3 regions of the Paenibacillus sp. FSL P4-0113 genome follow, and region 2 is predicted to be linked to each of the others. Evidence: riboswitches for the same ligand, from Rfam matches in the RefSeq annotation. Region 2 holds a riboswitch; each other region holds the start of a gene.
The links. Region 2 has a riboswitch for cyclic di-AMP ahead of MKX46_RS16025 (C40 family peptidase). Riboswitches for the same ligand answer to the same signal wherever they lie in the genome.
Positions count from the first base shown of each region.

Region 1: another riboswitch for cyclic di-AMP. It lies ahead of MKX46_RS03270 (3D domain-containing protein); the one in region 2 lies ahead of MKX46_RS16025 (C40 family peptidase).
Region 3: another riboswitch for cyclic di-AMP. It lies ahead of MKX46_RS22255 (hypothetical protein); the one in region 2 lies ahead of MKX46_RS16025 (C40 family peptidase).

Region 1 is NZ_JBBPAZ010000001.1:852,493-854,756, forward strand. Features, by position in the region: gene MKX46_RS03265 (polysaccharide deacetylase family protein) at 1-250, shown strand, start outside; gene MKX46_RS03270 (3D domain-containing protein) at 444-1,112, opposite strand; cyclic di-AMP (ydaO/yuaA leader) riboswitch at 1,119-1,287, opposite strand; gene MKX46_RS03275 (amino acid ABC transporter ATP-binding protein) at 1,518-2,240, opposite strand; gene MKX46_RS03280 (ABC transporter substrate-binding protein/permease) at 2,227-2,264, opposite strand, start outside.
Region 2 is NZ_JBBPAZ010000001.1:3,738,082-3,740,345, forward strand. Features, by position in the region: gene MKX46_RS16020 (GNAT family N-acetyltransferase) at 1-263, opposite strand, end outside; gene MKX46_RS16025 (C40 family peptidase) at 569-1,069, opposite strand; cyclic di-AMP (ydaO/yuaA leader) riboswitch at 1,075-1,212, opposite strand; gene MKX46_RS16030 (hypothetical protein) at 1,489-2,264, opposite strand, start outside.
Region 3 is NZ_JBBPAZ010000001.1:5,091,306-5,093,569, forward strand. Features, by position in the region: gene MKX46_RS22250 (glutathione peroxidase) at 1-422, opposite strand, end outside; cyclic di-AMP (ydaO/yuaA leader) riboswitch at 889-1,061, shown strand; gene MKX46_RS22255 (hypothetical protein) at 1,177-1,572, shown strand; gene MKX46_RS25645 (potassium-transporting ATPase subunit F) at 1,756-1,833, shown strand; gene kdpA (potassium-transporting ATPase subunit KdpA) at 1,983-2,264, shown strand, end outside.

The sequences.
Region 1 (2,264 bases), 2.9 Mb from region 2:
TGGCTACATGATTGTCAACTGGAATGTAGACTCTCTCGACTGGAAGGGACTAAGTAAAACACAAATTCAGCGAAATGTGATTCCAGCTACAGGGCCTGGCTCTATTATTTTAATGCACGCTGGTGGAGGTCAAAGTTCCAACTTGCAAGGCACTGTCCAAGCTTTGCCGGGTCTAATTCACTCTCTAAAAGCTAAGGGCTACAAATTTGTGACAGTCCCCCGGCTACTCCACACATCGGAACGAAAATAACAGTATGTTTATAATTGAGGTCCAAGCTAAAGCAACGTAAAAAGGCTGTCTTACCAGCAGAAGTATTCTGCTCGTCAAGACAGCCTTTTTACGGATAGGACCTGATAAGAGTCCGACCTAGATATATACGGATATAGGCGTTATGTTTACATAATATATATTATGTTTAATTAAACTGTATATACGTACAATGCTATTTATCAATAACGTACAGCTTCACATTTTGAAATCCAAAGTCGTTCACAAATGATTTGTTGCCTGGAATAAAGATATCAATCCGCTTTCCTGTAATGGCGCTGCCCTGATCGCGAGCGACAGCTACAAAAGAATGATCCGGCAAACCTGGATGGGAGTAGCCTGTAACCAGTACTTTCGTGCCCATCGGAATGACGTTAGGATCTACCGCAATTGTACCTAGTTTAAGCGGATTGCCGTAGTAGTCCACTGCGCCCCATTTACCATTCTCATCGGCTGCGGCAGAATACGCTGAAGCCTTAACGTCAACTATTTTGCTATAGTTGAATGTTTTACCCCAAGCTTCAATCGTTGGCGCCTCATTCGCTGCTGCTTTCTCCGTAAGAAGCTGCGGCTTCGATTCCGAAGCTGCCTTTACACTTTTTTCGCCAGGCACCTTAATTTGCAGACCTGCATATATATTGCTGGAGGCAATGTTTGGGTTAGCCTTTGTTAGCTCGTCTACCGATACTCCATAACGTTGAGCAAGCAAAAAGAAGGTATCGCCCTCTTTGGCAGTGTGAAGCGAGGCAGCATCCGCTATTCCAGCTGTCTGTGCCAACCCTGCAATAGCTGCGGCAAGCACCGCAATTTTCATCGTTTTACCAATATGTTTTAAATGTTTCAAAGATATGTACCTCCTCTTTTATGCCTGCGAAGTTAGCTGTCGGATTCGGACTCAGGAGAAGCCCTATGCTTGTGCAATTCACCCCTAGGCATATTCCTCATCGTCTTATGACGTATCGGAATGGCTGCCGTTGTTACGTCCCCCGCACTTCCCATAGTTTGGGCCAGCATTTCAGCGCTTGTCTAACCGCATGCTGTCCCGGTAAGTTTTGGCTTACTGCATAATATCACAATTTTGTAACCTTATCCGCATGAAAATGTTGGGAACCCTGAACATCATACTACACTCGTTACAATTTTGTCATTAAGAAATCGATATTTGTTACGAAAGTATGGGGAAATGGTGACAAAATAAGAAAAGCCCTCCGTCAACGGAGAGCTTTTTTATGATTAGACCAGCACTTTCTTACAATACTTTGGCAAGAAAATCACGAGTGCGATCATGGCTTGGAGTGCCAAATACCTGGTCTGGTGCACCCTGCTCCACAATTTGACCGTTATCCATAAAGATAATTCGATCGCCTACCTCGCGGGCAAAGCCCATTTCATGCGTTACAATTACCATTGTCATACCGCCTTCGGCGAGCTTCTTCATTACATCCAGAACCTCTCCAACCATTTCAGGGTCCAATGCAGAAGTCGGCTCATCGAACAGCATTACGTGCGGCTGCATGGCCAAAGCACGCGCAATCGCAATACGTTGCTTCTGACCACCGGATAGCTGGTTCGGATAGGTATTCTTCTTATCCTCGAGCCCCACGGTACGCAGGAGTTCTAATGCAATTTTTTCCGCTTCCTTACCTGACTGTTTTCTAACCTGCGTCGGTGCAAGCGTCAGGTTCTGCAACACTGTTTTGTGTGGGAACAGATTAAAATGCTGGAACACCATCCCCATTTTTTCCCGGGTTACATTAATATTATGACCACGAGCTGTAATCGGCTCGCCCTCAAATAAAATCTCCCCATCCGTCGGCTGTTCTAACAGATTCATACAACGCAAAAACGTACTCTTCCCCGAACCGCTGGGACCGATGATAACGACAACTTCTCCTTTGGCGATATCTATATCAATGCCTTTTAAAATCTCATTCTTGCCGAACGATTTACGCAATTGTTTAACGGTGATCACTGGCTCTCAACTTCCTTTCCCATA
Region 2 (2,264 bases):
TGCATTCCAAGACCTAGCCGGGTCACACCGATCATAGGAAAATATTGAGCAAATCCTGTCAGCTTGTTCTCTTCATCCAGTACGGCAACATATTGCTCTTGGCGAAGCGTGGGACTCCCAAATTCGACTTCAAGCGCCTTCATTTGTTCCCAGGGGAGCCAACCGTATATGTTATAAGGTGGATCATAGCGCCACTCACAGATTGCAGCCGCTTGATGCTCGTCCATCGGTACGATCCGATAGTTGGATATTGAGGCCGGCATGTGTTCCATCCTCCTTTTACACAGGTACTTCAATCATTAACAACAGATTGTAGACAAGTTGCAGGGGAATGGCAAGCGTGTTTATTTCATACCTAAGTCGGGTATACATTCAATAAGAAGGAATTACTGCTCATATGCTCCCCCAGCGGTGACGGTAAAACCGACGATGTTCGCTAAAATTGAAACCTTTTGAGGTGTCAGTTCGTCAGTAAAGATAATCATTGCTGATGTTGTGGACATAAAAAACCGCAATTCGATTCCGGCCAGAATCAAATTGCGGCTAGGGTTAGCTTGCTGTGCGTTAGTTATTCTACGTTATCGTCATCAGGAATATCTGAAGCTACAGAATGGTAAGCGTCTGTGCTCATAATTCTTTTTGCACCGACATAGCGGTTAGCGTAATAATTTTCGTTCAGTGAGCTAACTACTACACCACGTGAAGTCGAGGAGTGGGCAAATTTCCCTTCACCTACGAAGATACCTACATGGGAAATGCCTCTTCCTGTGGTGTTGAAGAACACCAGGTCCCCAGGCCTCATTTCATCGCGGGATACAGAAGATCCCATTTTGAATTGTGATCCAGATTGATGCGGAAGTTTAATTCCCAGTTTGTTGAATACATACATTGTGAAGCCGGAGCAATCGAATCCCTCGAGTGTAGTGCCTCCGCTTCTGTAGTTCGTTCCTTTGGCATCTTGGATGACCTGGTCCATCTTGGAGTCTGCAAATGCACTGCCGCCACCGAATGTAAAAGATGTAAAGGCAATGGCAAGACTCATAGCTGCGATCGTTAGCTTCTTCTTCAAAAAAAATATACCCCTTCCAATGCCTGCGAGGTTAGCTTAAGGATTCGGTAGAAGGTTCCCCTATGACCACTCTGTTGCGAGATCAATTCACCCAAACTGGTTCCCCCGCTTCCTAGGTGCCAGGAATTAGGCTTTACTTAAGATGTGCACCTTGGAGAGCAGTATTCACAATAACGATATTTTTGAGATAAAGGTTACAATAAAGATTACAAAGTTGTTACTATCAGTTCACTGCGATTATTGTAACAAAGTCGGCTGGCTTTGGCAAATGTTTCATTGCAAAAAGTTACAAAAAAAATCTGCTCCTAATGTCCCAGGAACAGATCTTGTTAACAGTATTCAGTTATGTGCCGTTTGCGCGGTTATGCATAAAGTTTTTTCGACAGACGGAAATGAAGTGATTAACATAAAGGAAGGGCTTAGCTTCTACTGGAGATATCGGTATGCCATAGTCTGTACTGCGAACTGATATGCCACAGCCTGACCAGACTAGTAACAAAATGATACGATTGTTGGAGAATGAGCGCGAGCATGCCAGTCCAAATCATCGCCACGGTGCCAAATAGACCGAAGACCAGCAGCACACAAGCACCGAGCAAAAGGGATATACCGACAGCTGGGAGAAGCTGGCGAAAGAAGGCGAGCAGGGACGATAGTATGGCGTGACCACCGACAGTGCCTAGTTGCATATACAGGATGCACTGCCGAATGAACCATCCGTATGCCATCCATCCCATGGCATAGGGCAACAAGTGCAGCAGGTAAGAGGGAGATTGAAGCGTACCTGCTACAATAGGGTAGAGTCTCGGTACTACCCAAAAGGCGGGAATCAGCAGCAGTCCCAACTCGATGATGTAATACAACAGCGACGACATGCCATGGCGTTTCATACCTTTGAAAAAGGACAGGCTTTGCGGCTCAGTCGCATCGGTATGTAGGCTTTGATATATTCCGGCTCTAATGAAGGGAGTGATCAGTATGCGTAGTACAGTCGCCCCTAGTAGTATCCACAAATACACATGTACTTCCCGGCTGTCCATCAGAGCAATCTGGCTCTCCATCCAAAACAAGGTCTGTCCCAGCTCGTTTTGACCCTGATCAGGATAACGGAGCAGTAGCGGGATAACGGCAGATTGTACCAGCCGATAGAGAAACACCCCCCACAGTAATCGATACAGAAACAAAATGATAACGA
Region 3 (2,264 bases), 1.4 Mb from region 2:
TAGCGCTTAAACACGTTACCTTCTCTTGTAATTAAGAATTTAGTAAAATTCCATTTGATCGCTTTGGACCCTAATACCCCCGGAGCTGTTTGGGTCAGGTAGCGAAATAAGGGGTGTGCTTGATCGCCATTGACATCTGTCTTGGCGAACATCGGAAAGGTGACACCATAATTGATCTGGCAAAACTCGGAGATCTCCTCACTGGAACCTGGCTCTTGTTTGGCAAACTGGTTGCTGGGAAATCCCAAAATTTCGAGCCCCTGTTCATGATACTGGTCATATAGCTCTTGTAGCGCTTTGTATTGGGGGGTTAACCCACATTTGCTGGCAGTGTTCACGATAAGCAGAACGTTCCCTTCAAATGTGGATAACGGAATTTGTTTCCCTTGCAGGGTTTGCGCATCATATTCATAAACGGTCATAGCATCTCTCCTCATTCAATATTCAGCAATTAAATTTTAGACAATTTAAAGAAGGGTTGCAAGCCTGGAAAAGCTGTATAAAGCCTTCAGGCGCTGTAAAATCGTATTTTGCTCAAAACAGTAAATCGCACCGCAAATGGAGCGAATTAAGTTGTTTCTTCTTATAAAAGCGGGTTAAATCGGTGTTTAGCTGGTACATATAGCGTATTTTCTTCTCTTTTTACAAAAAAAGGCCAATAACGCTTTACCCTACGCCAATATTGACATGCTTGTCATTTTCAAAAAGGGATGAAAAACAGAGATTAAAGGAGATGTGAGAAGCATAGTTGCATTGTAAGCGTTATTATTAATCTTCTATGCTCTAAAGCCCGATTTATAACCCTGCAGTTGAGCTTTACAGTCTTCCATGCGCGGGTGTATGATTCAAGACGTAATTTCAAATTAACTTGAATGAAGCAACAACGAAATGTCTATAGCGCTGAATTTTGCAGTTGCAAAAGCGGGGGAACCAATCGAGACTGTACGGCTTCGGAAGCCGTGTGTCTCATGGGGTGAATTTTCCGGTCAAGTGCCAGAAATAGGGCGACTCTCACGTCCGAATCCGACAGCTAACCTCGTAAGCGTACAGGGAGAGGCAACAAACCGCCGTGTGCAGCCATGGTTTATTTTATCATGGATATGTCAGAAGCCGGAGGAAAGCCTTTTTCCTTCGGCTTCTTTTTGTTGTCTTTTTATACCGGGAGAGGAGCTACTGATGGAAGGTCGGTTAATTATTGTCACTGCACCGAATGAAGCGGGCAGAAGTTTTGTGAAATTGCTTATTTTCAAAAAATTGGCGTTTGCAGTTCTCACGAATAGCGCCCAGGAGGAACGACAGCTCAAAAAAATGGGTGTGGAGCACATTGTCCGCATCAATACCATGCAAGCGGGAAAATGGAATTTTCCAAAAAAAGAAATTGGTAGTGTGTATTTGTTCGAGAACAGCTTGAATCTGACTTGCCGTTTCCTGCAAATATGTCGACCACTAACATCGGAATCGATCTATGTTATTACACACGGCTGTAATCCACAAGGAATTTATCGGGGATTGGGAGCGGACCATGTGATCTACACATTGAACGGAGAGGTGGGTTTTCTGCTGAACGGATAAGCACTTATGACATAGTTGTTTTATGATTTTATGATGGAATAAGAATGGCGATCTGAGGATCGATACGGAGGGTATAAACATGATGGATATATACATGCTGCTCGTCATGGCTGTGAGTTATGGAGTGATACTGCTGTTTGTACGCTGGTGTGATGCGCAGACCTCTAAAGGAGGACGAAGAGGATGATCGTTATACTCGGGCTTACGGCTATTGTGTTTATGTATTTAATCTACGCACTCCTGAACCCTGAAAAGTTCTAGTCACTTGTAGGGATAGAGCGGGCGGGAACAACAGATCTGAGCATTAAAGCATCATTGGTAGCAGGTTTTCGCAAACGTGTGCACTTCATAGATGGTCTAATCGGGTCTGTTGTTCCAAACGCAGGAGCATTTTGAAGGAGGAATAGAGGATGGAGCTGCTTCAAATTGGAATTGTGATCGTTATATTGCTGCTCTTGGTAAAGCCAATGGGTACATATATGTATCATGTATTCTCGAATGAACCGAATCGAACGGATCGGATTTTTGGCAGAACAGAAAAGCTGATTTATAAGGTAGTAGGCTTGAAGAAAGTGGAGAGCATGCGTTGGACTACGTATGTTATGAGTTTCATTGCTACGAACGTCGTGCTTGTGGCAATCAGCTACTTGCTGTTGCGTTTACAGGGAATGCTTCCCGGTAATCCGGCTGGA